3 regions of the Streptomyces sp. CNP082 genome follow, and region 1 is predicted to be linked to each of the others. Evidence: riboswitches for the same ligand, from Rfam matches in the RefSeq annotation. Region 1 holds a riboswitch; each other region holds the start of a gene.
The links. Region 1 has a riboswitch for cyclic di-AMP ahead of B124_RS16030 (M23 family metallopeptidase). Riboswitches for the same ligand answer to the same signal wherever they lie in the genome.
Positions count from the first base shown of each region.

Region 2: another riboswitch for cyclic di-AMP. It lies ahead of B124_RS04135 (transglycosylase SLT domain-containing protein); the one in region 1 lies ahead of B124_RS16030 (M23 family metallopeptidase).
Region 3: another riboswitch for cyclic di-AMP. It lies ahead of B124_RS17900 (transglycosylase family protein); the one in region 1 lies ahead of B124_RS16030 (M23 family metallopeptidase).

Region 1 covers NZ_JCANSZ010000017.1:16,838-21,029, reverse strand. Annotated here, with positions in the region: gene B124_RS16040 (cytochrome P450 family protein) at 1-169, shown strand, start outside; gene B124_RS16035 (cytochrome P450 family protein) at 166-1,437, shown strand; cyclic di-AMP (ydaO/yuaA leader) riboswitch at 1,788-1,930, shown strand; gene B124_RS16030 (M23 family metallopeptidase) at 1,942-3,072, shown strand; gene B124_RS16025 (VOC family protein) at 3,337-3,702, opposite strand; gene B124_RS16020 (putative endonuclease domain-containing protein) at 3,743-4,192, opposite strand, start outside.
Region 2 covers NZ_JCANSZ010000003.1:274,873-279,064, reverse strand. Annotated here, with positions in the region: gene B124_RS04140 (glycosyl hydrolase) at 1-1,291, shown strand, start outside; gene B124_RS04135 (transglycosylase SLT domain-containing protein) at 1,412-2,152, opposite strand; cyclic di-AMP (ydaO/yuaA leader) riboswitch at 2,156-2,316, opposite strand; gene B124_RS04130 (ATP-binding protein) at 2,718-3,305, shown strand; gene B124_RS04125 (DUF397 domain-containing protein) at 3,483-3,692, opposite strand; gene B124_RS04120 (helix-turn-helix domain-containing protein) at 3,689-4,192, opposite strand, start outside.
Region 3 covers NZ_JCANSZ010000020.1:65,744-69,935, forward strand. Annotated here, with positions in the region: gene B124_RS17890 (cytochrome P450 family protein) at 1-633, shown strand, start outside; gene B124_RS17895 (transglycosylase family protein) at 732-1,778, shown strand; cyclic di-AMP (ydaO/yuaA leader) riboswitch at 1,988-2,152, shown strand; gene B124_RS17900 (transglycosylase family protein) at 2,229-2,861, shown strand; gene eno (phosphopyruvate hydratase) at 3,201-4,192, shown strand, end outside.

The DNA of each region.
Region 1 (4,192 bases):
TGAGATCATCGCCCGGACGGGCCTTGAGGTGCTTCTCGACCGGCTGCCCGACCTGGACCTGTCCGTGCCCGCCCGGACGCTGGTGCGGCGGCCGTCCGCGTTCCTGCGCGGAATGACCGCTCTGCCGGTCACCTTCACTCCCGTACGCGCTGCAGGAGGTCATCCGTGAACTGCCCGCACGCCGCCGAAGCCGCCGCCACCCCGACCGGCCCGGGGGCCCTGCCCGAGCCGCTGGCCATCGACCCTCTCGTACGCGACCTCGCGGGCGAGACCGCGCACCTGTGCGCCGCCGCGCCGCTCACCCGGATCGAGTTGCTGGGCGTGCCCGCGTGGACCGTCACGCGGCACGCGGAGGCGCGGCAACTGCTCACCGACAACCGGCTGGTCAAGGACATCGGCGCCTGGCGGCTGTGGCGGACGGGCGAGGTCACGGCCGAGTGGCCGCTGATCGGGATGGTCAACCCGGGCCGCTCGATGTTCACGGTCGACGGCGCCGAGCACCGGCGGCTGCGCGCCAAGACGGCGCAGGCCATCACGCCGCGGCGGCTCGACGCGCTGCGCCCGGTGGTCGAGCGGGTGACGGCCGAACTGCTGGACGCCCTGGAGGCCGCGGCAGCCGAAGGCGACGGGGTGGTCGACCTCAAGGAGGTCTTCGCGCAGCCGCTGCCGATGCGGGTGGTGTGCGCGCTCATGGGGGTGGCGGAGTCGGAGATTCCGCGGCAGATGCGGCTGTGGAGGGCCTTCTTCTCCATGCTCACGCCGCAGGACGAGCGGCTGGCGGTCATCGCGGAGCTGGACCGGGTGTTCACGGACATGGTGCGGCAGAAGACCGCGGCCCCCGCCGACGACCTCACGAGCGCGCTGATCCTCGCCGACGAGGGCGGCGAGCCGCTGACCGAGGAAGAGGTCGTCGGCAATCTGAAGTCGATGATCGCGGCCGGGCACGAGACCACGATCACGCTCCTGCTCACCACCGTGCGCGGGCTGCTGACCCACCCCGGGCAGCTAGCCATGGTCCGGGACGGCACGGTGACGTGGGAGACGGCGATCGAGGAGGCGCTGCGCTACGACCCGCCCGTGACCCACCTGCTGATGCGGTTCGCGACGGAGGACATCGAGATCGCCGGCACGGTGATCGAGAAGGGCGAGGGCGTCGTCATCTCGTACCGCGCGATCGGGCGCGACGCCGGGCACCACGGGGCGGACGTGGACGCCTTCGACGTGGCGCGGCCGACCCCGATCCGGCACATGACCTTCGGGCACGGGCCGCACATCTGCCCCGGCGCGGCGCTGTCGCGGCTGGAGGCGGCGGTGGCGCTGCCGGCGCTCTTCGCCCGCTTCCCGGGGCTGCGGGCGGCGGTGCCGCCGGCGGAGATCCGCAACCTGCCGGTGCTGACGCAGAACGACCTGGAGTCCTTCCCGGTACGGCTCGCCTGACAGCTTGCCTGACTCGCCTGACAGCCGTCCTGCCCGGGGCGGGGAACGCGCTGAGGGCCGCCGCCGGGCCCCGTCTCACGTACACGCTCCGTAATGGAACAGCGCCCCTCCGCATAACAACTGATGCACGATCAGCTAACGACCGGACCGCACGGCGCGCGACCAGCGCGTCAACTTGTCCGTTTCTGCGGTCTCATGCCCGGATCATCCGCGGTAAAGCGCAACTGAATAACCGGAACGACTTGGAATCGAACGCCGTCGTCCGCTAGCGTTCGGTAACGCAGCGCGGTCGTCACTGCCGCCGCAAGAGGCGGCACCGTGCGCCGTCGCCGAATCCCGAACGTGAAACAACTGCAGCAACGGCAACACCTAGGGAACCGGGGAACCACCACCTTGGGGTGAATCGGGCCAACCTCCGCCAGGAGACGGCCCGTAGGAGACCTTCCTGCTCCGAACCCGTCAGCTAACCCGGTAGGCGAGAAGGAAGGAAAGGAGTACGCCTTCGTGGCGTCCTACAGGTCTGAGCCTGGCTACGGCCACGGCTATGACGATTACGGCTACGACGGTTATGCGTCCGGCGGCCCGGCCCCCGAGGGGTATGCGCCCACCGGCTACGCCGCCGAAGAGCCGATCGACGAAGTCTTCCCCGAAGACGACCTTCCCTCTCGCGGTCGCCGCCGCCTCGCCAGGCAGCGCGGCGGCAGCATGGCACGCAGCGGTGCCGTACTCGGCGTCGGCGTCTTCGCCGCCGTCGGCGCGGGCAGCGTGGCGACGGCGCAGGAGAAGCCGCCGGTCGCGATATCGATGCCCGACCAGGTCGACGCCGTCGCGAGCGGGATAAGCGCCCAGCTCCCCGACGCGGAGAGCCTGCCGGGCGTCGGCGAGCTGATACCGGACCAGGAAGAGCCCGCCACCGACGTCACCGTCGTCACCACGGCCCCGCTCACCCAGGTCAGCTACGCAAGCGACGCCGGCTCCGAAGCCGCCACCCCGACCGCCGACTCCGGTGAGGCCCTGCGCGCGCGCATCCTGGAGCAGGCCGAGCAGCAGCAGGCGGAGGCCGACGCCTCGGCCCGCGCCGCCGCCGAGGCCGAGGCCGCCGAGCAGGCGGCCGAGGAGGCCGCCGAGGCGAAGGCGGAGGAAGAGGAGCGCCAGCGCCGCCTGGAGGAGGAGCGCCGCCGCAAAGCGGAGGAGGAGGCCCGCCGCAAGGCGGAGGAGGAGCGCCTCGCCAGGCTCGCCGCCAGCTATGTCGCCCCGCTCGCCAACTACACGCTCACCTCGACCTTCGGCGAGGCCGGCGACATGTGGGCCGCGGGCCACACCGGCCAGGACTTCGCCGCCTCCACCGGCACCCCGGTCAAGGCCGTGCACGGCGGCACGATCACCGAGGCCGGCTGGGCCGGCTCGTACGGCTACCGCATCGTCCTCACCCTCGAGGACGGCACCGAGATCTGGTACTGCCATCTGTCCTCCATCATCCAGTCTTCCGGCGAGGTCACGACCGGCGACGTCATCGGGCGCGTAGGCGCCACGGGCAACGTCACCGGCCCGCACCTGCACCTGGAGGTACGACCCGGCGGTGGGGACGCAGTGGACCCCCTCGCCTGGCTGCGCAACAACGGCGCCCCGGTCTGACCGACGCGGCGGGCCCAGCAGCCCCGGCCCCGCGGCCGGGACACGCCCCCGCCCCACGGACCGCACGCCCCCATACACCCCTTTCCCACGTCTCCGGCGTGCCCGGACGCACCTTCCCCCGTGGCGTCCGAGTGCGCAACGAGACCGCCGGCGGCCCTGGTGGCCGACCCCCCGACACCAGGGCCGTCGGCACTTCCCCGGGAGCTGCCTTCCTCGGAGCTGCCTTCCCAAGAGCTGCCTTCCCGAGAGCTGCGGGCCCGGGACCTACTCCCCGGGCCCGCAGAGACAGAACGGATGCCCCGCCGGATCGGCGAACACCGGGCAACTGCCGCCCGCTTCGGAAAGCCGCGTGGCCCCGAGCCGCAGCGCCAGCTCGCCCGCGGCAGCCGAGTCCTCGACGCCGAAGCAGATGTGCATCTGCTGGGGATACGTGCGGTCGAGGTCGGGCCAGAGCGGCGGCCGATAGCCGGCCACTTCCTCGAACGCCAGCCGTGGAAAGCTGTCTTCGTCCTTGGCGATCACCATCCAGTCGTCACGAAGGATGCGCATGCCGAGCAACCGGGTGTAGAAGTCGGCAAGCTCGCGGGCGTCGGCACAGTCGAGCACGATGTTTCTGACGTAGGCGTCCATGGCGGCCACCCTGCCACGCGCCGCGGACATCCCCGGAGGCTCACGCAGCAGCCGTGCCGGCAGCCGCACCCGCAACAGCAGCGCCACGGGAGTCCCCGGCGGCGAGTTCACCCAGGGTGGCGCGGATCGTGTGGATGATCCGCTGGGGCCGCTCGAAGACGTCGGCCGCGGTGAACCGCAGTATGCGCCGGACCTCGGGACAGCGCCCCAGGTCGTTGAAGCGCTCGACGTCCGCCAGATGAGCGGCCCGGCCGCCGTGGAAGGCGTACCCCTCGATCTCCACGACGAGCCCCACCGCCGGGAAGAAGAAATCCACCCGTATCCGCCGGCCGTTGGGCGCGGTGAAGGGCACTTGGCTCAGCGGCCGTAACCCGGCGTCATGCATCCGCAGCCGCGCCACTGTCTCCGCGGGCGACCCGGAGCGCGGATCGACGAGCGCCAGCCGCCGCCGCGCCTCGACCACGCCCCGCCGCTGCCCGGCACCGGCGAC
Region 2 (4,192 bases), on a different contig from region 1:
CGGCTACTCCGGCACCGGCTACGTCGCCGGTTTCGACGCGGCCGAGGACTCCGTCACCGTCACCGTCCCCGACGGCCCGGCCGGGCTCCACGACCTGACCATCCACTACCGCGCCCCGTACGGCCAGAAGGTCGCGTCGCTGCGGCTCAACGGCGAGGGCGCGGGCGACGTCACCCTCGCCGCCACCGACACCTTCAGCACGGTGGCCGCCGGCAAGGTGATGCTGCAGGACGGCCCCGACACGATCACGATCGTGAACAACTGGGGCTGGTACGAGATCGACGCCATCAGCCTCAGCCCGAGCGAGCCCCGTCCGCCGCACCAGGTCTCCGGCGTCCCCGTAGACCCGCAGGCCACTCCCGAGGCCCGGGCGCTGCTCGGCTACCTCGCCGCGGGCTACGGCGAGCACATCCTCAGCGGCCAGCAGGACGCGGCGTCCATCCGCTGGCTGGAGGAGAACGTCGGCCGCGCCCCGGCCGTGGCCGGGCACGACATGATGGACTACTCACCCAGCCGCGTCGAGCGCGGCACCACCTCCACCGAGGTCGAGAACGCCCTCGACTGGGACGAACGCGGCGGCATCACCACGTTCACCTGGCACTGGAACGCCCCCGCCGGCCTCATCGACGAACCCGGCAAGGAGTGGTGGCGCGGCTTCTACACCGACGCGACGACCTTCGACGTGGCCGCGGCGCTCGCCGACCCGCAGTCCGAGGAGTACGCGCTGCTGCTGCGCGACATCGACGCCATCGCGGCGGAGCTGAAGCGGCTGCGGGACGCGGGCGTCCCGGTGCTGTGGCGCCCGCTGCACGAGGCCGAGGGCGGCTGGTTCTGGTGGGGCGCCAAGGGCCCCGAGCCGGCCAAGGAGCTGTGGCGGCTGATGTACGAGCGCATGACCGGCCACCACGGGCTGCACAACCTCATCTGGGTGTGGAACTCCGTCGACCCGGCCTGGTACCCCGGCGACGACGTCGTCGACGTCATCAGCGCCGACACCTACCCCCCGGTCGGCGACCACGGCCCCGCCAGCGGCACGTACGACAAGCTGGTCGACCTCGTCGGCGACGAGAAACTCGTCGCGATGACCGAGACGGGCTCCATCCCCGACCCGGACCTGCTTGAGGCGTACGAGGCGGACTGGAGCTGGTTCACCACCTGGAGCGGCGAGTTCATCGACGACGGCGAGCACAACCCGCTGCCGTTCCTCCAGGAGGTGTACGCGCACGATTACGTCATCACGCTCGACGAACTGGGCGACTGGCGCTCCCACCCCCCGGCCCGGACCGGCTGAACCCAGGTCGGCGCAGGAGGCATTCCCGGGCCTGGCGGATCCGCTGCCGGTCCTCGTGCGGTGGGGCGTGCCGCAGGCCGCGGAGAGCGCCGGTGGGAACACCGGCGCTCTCCGGTTGTGTCAGTACGGACCGTAGACGTTGTCGATCGACCCGTACCGGTCGGCCGCGTAGTTGCACGCGGCGGTGATGTTGGCCACGGGGTCGAAGCTGTCGGTCGAGGTGCCGGGTACGTGGTAGGCCACGAAGGTGGGAGCGATGACCTGGAGCAGGCCCTTGGAAGGCGTGCCTGCCGCGGCGTTGGAGTCCCAGTTGTTGATGGCCTGCGGGTCGCCGCCGGACTCACGCATGATGTTGCGGTAAATACCGTCGTAGGTCCCGGCGATGCCGTGCTCGGCCATGATGTCGAGCGACTCCCTGATCCAGCCGTCGAGGTTGTCCGGGTAGCCCGTGACGGAGGCGGTGGCCGCCTTCGTGCCCGAGTCGGAATCCGTCGAGTCGCTCGTGTCGGCCTTTGCGCCGAGCGCGAGTTCGAGGCCTGGGAGGATGAAGTGCGGGTTGTCGCCGACGGCCTCGCGGTTGTCTTCGTACAACTTCTGCCAGCCGCCGGGCACGGCTTGCTCTTCGGCAATCTTCGCCAGGGAATCTCCCGCGACCGTGACATACGTGGTCGCTTCGGCCTTGGCGGTTCCCGCGGCGGTGACGTCGGCGCGTACGGTGGACTGCGGGGCCGATCCGGCCGCGGAGGCCGAGGACGCGCCGATCAGCGGGACGGCGATCACGACGCCGCTGACACCGGCGAAAGTGACACCACGGCTGATCAGTCGCCGCTTGGGACGGCGGTGCTTACCTTTACCAGGCATGGGTGTTTCTCCTCCTGCGCCTGCGAGGTGAGCTGTCGGGTTCGGGCGGGAGATGCCCGGCCGCACGACCGTGCGACTTCACCCCAAGCCGTTCCGGAATACGGAACGGCACCTTACCTATGGGTCCCCCGCTCCTGCCGTGTGTGGTTAGGGAAAGGTTCCGGGTGGCGGCAGGATTCGGCGTCCATCCGGCTGGCGCAGACTTAAGCATGCCTTTCCGGTCCGGACAAGCCGCGGAAACCGTCTGGGCAATGCGAGACGGGCTCCGAGACCGGTTGAGTGCCGCTGCCGAAATCGAAGAGGAGGGCAACTCGCGTGCGGAACAAGGAAACTGTGAATTCCACTGCCGGTGCGCCGCGGCCGAACGTGATTCGCATCACCGGACACAGGAGGTCCGATCGGCCTGGAGTGCATGATGGGGCGATCGGGGCGAATTAATCAAATGGTACGGAGTGACGTCAGGGAATATCCGACAAGTCGGCTTGTTCTTGGTCCACAGCAGCCGGTGTTCGCATGGATCTTCGATCTCGTCAGCGTCCCGATCTGAAGAGGGAACCGCTCGCTTGTGCGGAGAACGAGGCGTCAACTGACCAAAGGAAATCTCGGTAACGAGCTCGGCCTTCCACAGCCGACGATCAAGCGCTATCTGGGGCTGCTGGAGGAGGTTTTCCTCATAAAGCGCATCCCCGCCTGGTCCCGCAACCTCAGCACCCGGGCCGTCGGCACGGCCAAGGTCGCCATGGTCGACTCCGGTATCGCGGCCAATCTGCTCGGGCTGGACGCCGCGGCTCTGGGACAGCCCGCCGGTCCGCTCGGCGGGCTGCTGGAGGGATTCGCGGCGATGGAGATCGCCCGCCAGCTCACCTGGGCCGCACAGCCCATCGAGCTGTACCACTACCGCACCAAGGACAAGGTCGAGGTCGGCATCGTGCTGGAGGACAGGCGTGGCCAGGTCGTCGCGATCGACGTCAAGGCGGCCTCGACCGTCAAGGCCGAGGACTTCCGCGGGCTGCGGCATCTCGCCGACCGCCTCGGCAGTGACCTGCTGACCGGGATCGTGCTCTACACCGGAGGGCAGACGCTCCCCTTCGGTCCGCGTTTCCGCGCCGTTCCCATCAGCGCGTTGTGGGAGACGGCCGCGCCGTCGGACTGACGGAACCGAACGGTGGCCGTCAGCGCTCCACCCCGCTGACCGTGGTGTCGTTGTCCTCGCGGCGGTAGCCGCTGTACTCGCCGCCGGCTGGTCCGGCAGCGCCGGATGACACAGAAGAGCCGCCCCGTCCCGCGGTCAACAGCCGTAGGACAGGGCGGTCTCTGTGTGTCTGCGAGGTCAGACGGCGCCGAACTCTCCGGCCTTGACGCTCGTCACGAAGGAGGCGAACGCGTCGGCGCGGATGTCGAGTACGGGACCCGTCGGGTTCTTGGAGTCGCGGATGGGGACCACGCCGCGTGAGGCGGCGAGGTTGACGGCCACCTCGATGCAGTCACCGCCGTTGCCGCTGTAGGAGGACGTGAACCAGCGGGGGGATTCGGTCGTCACGGGGTGCCCTTTCGTAACTGGTTGATCATGGCCACGGACGCCGCCGGGGACAGCGCCTCGCCCTGAAACTGATGGTAGGCCGTCAGCATCGGCAGCACGGAGGCGCTCTCCCGGTCCAGATGTCCTTTCGACTGGGATTCGGCGTAGCAGATCACGGACCGGTCGGCAAGGGTGAGCAGATTGACCGGGAGGTTGAACGCACGCCGGGCGCCGATGCCGAAGGGCGCTACCTGGAGGATCCAGTTGGGACGGGTGGCGACTTCGACGAGACGCTGAAGCTGCGCGTCCATGATCTCCGTGCCTCCCACAGCATGGCGGAGGCAGCTCTCATCCATGACGACGAACATCATCGGCGGCCGAGGCCGCACCAGCGCCGCTTGGCGCTCCGCCAGGAACGCGACCCGCTCCGCTGCCTGTTCGGGCGTGATCGAGCCACGCTCGACATGGCCGTCTTCCTGGGCCTGCGCGTACTCCGGTGTTTGCAGCAGGCCAGGGATGAT
Region 3 (4,192 bases), on a different contig from region 1:
AAGCGCGCGGCCCTCGGGCACGGCGACCGCGCCGACGACGACCTGATCTCCGGCCTCATCCGCGCCTCCGACGAGGGCGAGAAGCTGACGGAGAACGAGGCCGCCGCCATGGCGTTCATCCTGCTGTTCGCCGGCTTCGAGACCACCGTCAACCTGATCGGCAACGGCACGTACGCCCTGCTCACCCACCCCGCCGAGCGCGCCCGGCTGGCCGCCGAGCCCGCGCTGCTGCCCTCCGCGGTGGAGGAACTGCTGCGCTACGACGGCCCGGTGGAGATGGCGACGTGGCGGTTCGCCACCGAGCCGCTGGAGATCGGCGGGCAGCGCGTCGCCGTGGGCGACCCCGTGCTCGTCGTGCTGGCCGCCGCCGACCGCGACCCCGCCCGCTTCGCCGGCCCCGACACCCTGGACCTTTCCCGCCGTGACAATCAGCACGTCGGCTACGGCCACGGCATCCACTACTGCCTCGGCGCCCCCCTCGCCCGCCTGGAGGCGCAGACCGCCCTGGGTACCTTGCTGCGCCGCCTTCCCGACCTGCGGCTCGCCGTCGAGACGTCCGAATTGCGGTGGCGCGGCGGGCTCATCATGCGCGGTCTTCGGACCCTGCCGGTGCGCTTCGGCAGTTCACTGTGATCTGCGCGTAACTCTCAGGCGATCAACTTGTGATCGTGGGCGGTTCGGTATTAGGTTCGGCCACTGGTTCGAACACACCGGGAACGAAAGGCACTCGCATGCGCTCGGGTAACGGACGCCACCGACGTCCCCGCCAGGCCCCCGCGTTCGTCGTCGCGGCCGGTGCGACAGGGGCACTCGCCCTGCCGCTGCTGGGCGCGAGCGGCGCGAGCGCCGCCGACGCCGGCACGTGGGACCGGGTCGCCGAGTGCGAGAGCGGCGGCCTGTGGAGCGCCGACGAGGGCAACGGGTACTACGGCGGCCTGCAGTTGACGATGGACATGTGGCAGGAGTACGGGGGCGAGGAGTTCGCCGCGCAGCCCGACTTCGCCAGCCGGGCGCAGCAGATCACCGTCGCCGAACGCATCCTTGCCGGCATGGGCGCCGACAAGGCGTGGCCGGAGTGCGCCGACGACGCCGGGCTGCCCGGCGACGACGCGGTGCCGGAGGTCGACCCCGGCGCCGAGTTGCCGCTGCCGCCCTCCACGCCGCCCACCCTCGCCCCCGAGCCGGGCGCTTCGGACGGCTCCCAGCGCGAGGACAGGGACGAGGACGGGCGTACGGACCGCGAGGACAGCCGCGAGGACGGGGACGACCGCGACACCGGGCGGTCCGCCGAGGGCGGCGGCAAGCACCGCGGCACCCAGGACCCCGCCGAGCGCGACGGCGGCTCCGGCGAATGGACCGGCGGGGACTCCGAAGCCTCCGACGCCTCCGGCCGGCACCGCGCCCCGGACGCCTCCGCGTCCCCTTCCCCGTCCGACACCCCGCTCTCGCCCGGCATCCCCGAGGCCCCGCGCGAGGCCGTCGAGACCCCCGGCGCCACCCAGGGGCCCGACGCGACCGAGGTGCCCGACCCCGGCCGCGAGTGGATCGCCGAGATCCCCGGCGAGGTGGAAAAGCGCGACGGTGACCGGGAAAGCGGCGACACCGCGGCGGGCGACCGGAGTTATACCGTCCGACCGGGTGACACCCTCTCGGAAATTGCCAGTGAGCATGCACTGACAGGCGGATGGTCGGAATTGTACGACGGAAACAAGAACTCCCTCGGTGCGGATCCCGACAACATCAAGCCTGGTCAGGAACTCGAATTGAGCGGGAACTGAACAACTGGCGGGTGAAGTCGGCGCAGATTAGTCATATTTGACGTAATCGGCTGACCGGGCTACCTGAAGGACGGAAAACCGGGCGCGGCACTTTGCGAGGTCTTTGAATCGCACACGCCTATGTGCTTACCGTCACATCGCTCGCCAACGCGAGCCCCGGTGATCGCCTCACGCCGAATCCTGTCGGCGTTCACCCGGGCCACCTGTGCATTGAAGCACCGCTGACAGGAGCGGGGGACCCACGGTAAGCGCCGCTCCGGTCCAACGAGAAGGCGGACCGGGCGGCTTGGGGTCAAGCCGCACGCTCGACGTACGGCCGGGCACTCACAGCCCGCACCCGACAGCTCACCTCGCAGGCGTCGGTGAGAAAAGAGCATCATGCTGCTTCCTGACGGAACGGGTAAGCACCGCCGCCCCGCCGCACAGGCCCGCGTTGGCACGCACTCCCGCATGGCCGTTCTCGTGGGCGCCACCGGAACCGCGATCGGGCTGCCGGTGCTCGGCGCCCAAAACGCCACCGCGGCGCCGATCGATACCTGGGAACGGGTGGCCGCCTGCGAGTCCGGAAAGAACTGGGCGACGAATACCGGGAACGGCTATTTCGGCGGCGTCCAGTTCTCCCAGTCGAGCTGGGAAGCCGCCGGTGGCCTCGACTACGCCCCGCGCGCCGACCTGGCGACGAAGGAGCAGCAGATCGCCGCCGCCGAGCGGCTGCTGGCCATGCAGGGTCCGGGCGCGTGGCCCAACTGCGGCCCGCGCGCGGGCCTGACCGCCGACGGCGCGGCGGCGCCGCAGGAGAGCCGGCCGCAGACCCTGCCGCAGCCCCTGCCGGAGACCGGACCGCAGGCGCAGGAAGCGGCGCCGCAGGGCACGGAGGGCCGCGGCACCGGCGAGCAGACGCAGCCGGACTCCCGCACGGTCTTCCGCGGCTTCTACTACGAGGTCCGCGAGGGCGACACCCTGGACGACATCGCCCGGCGGCACGGTGCGGAGAGCTGGCAGCAGGTGTACGAGGACAACAGGTCGGTCGTCGGCGAGGACCCGGACCTGATCCAGCCGGGCCAGAAGCTGAAGCTGGACTAGCCCGGCGCGCGCGGGCGGGCCGCGCCGTACCCGGGGGCGGACGGCCCGTGGGCCCGCCCGCGCCCCGTTGGCGCGGCCCCCCGCCGCCCCGTACGCCGCCGCCCTGCGCCGCGGTCGTCCCGGCCCGTCCGGTGCGCGGGCCGGGGCGACCGCGCCGTACCGCAACCCGGCCGGCCGCCCCGCGCGGCTCCCGGGCCGTACGGCCTCGTACCGGCTCGTACCGGCTCGTACCGTCTCGTACCGCGGAATGCGGCCGGGTGCGCACCGGGGGTGTCACCCGGGGCGGCTAGGCTCAGGGCGGAACACGTAGCGAAAGCGAATCCCTCCGAAGGAGACACCGTGCCGTCCATCGACGTCGTCGTAGCCCGAGAGATTCTCGACTCCCGCGGCAACCCCACGGTCGAGGTCGAGGTCGGCCTCGACGACGGCAGCACCGGCCGTGCTGCCGTGCCGTCCGGCGCCTCCACCGGCGCCTTCGAGGCCCTGGAGCTCCGCGACGGGGACAAGGCCCGCTACGGCGGGAAGGGCGTGGAAAAGGCCGTGCTCGCCGTCATCGAGCAGATCGGCCCCGAGCTCGTCGGCTACGACGCCACCGAGCAGCGCCTCATCGACCAGGCGATGTTCGACCTCGACGCCACCCCCGACAAGTCGTCCCTCGGCGCCAACGCCATCCTCGGCGTCTCGCTCGCCGTCGCGCACGCCGCCTCCGAAGCCTCCGACCTGCCGCTGTTCCGCTACCTCGGCGGTCCCAACGCGCACGTCCTGCCGGTGCCGATGATGAACATCCTCAACGGCGGCAGCCACGCGGACTCCAACGTCGACATCCAGGAGTTCATGATCGCGCCGATCGGCGCCGAGTCGTTCTCCGAGGCCGTACGGTGCGGCGCGGAGATCTACCACCAGCTCAAGGCCGTCCTCAAGGAGCGCGGCCTGTCCACCGGCCTCGGCGACGAGGGCGGCTTCGCGCCGAACCTCGACTCCAACCGGGCCGCGCTGGACCTCATCGTCGAGGCGATCCAGAAGGCCGGCTACACCGCCGGCCAGGACGTCGCCCTCGCGCTCGACGTCGCCGCCTCGGAGTTCTACAAGGACGGCGTCTACGTCTTCGAGGGCAAGGACCGCTCCGCCGCCGAGATGACCGAGTACTACGAGCAGCTCGTCACCGACTACCCGCTGGTGTCCATCGAGGACCCGCTGTTCGAGGACGACTGGGCCGGCTGGCACGTGCTGACCGGGCGGCTCGGCGACAAGGTCCAGATCGTCGGCGACGACCTCTTCGTCACCAACCCCGAGCGGCTGCAGCGCGGCATCGACGAGAACGCGGCGAACGC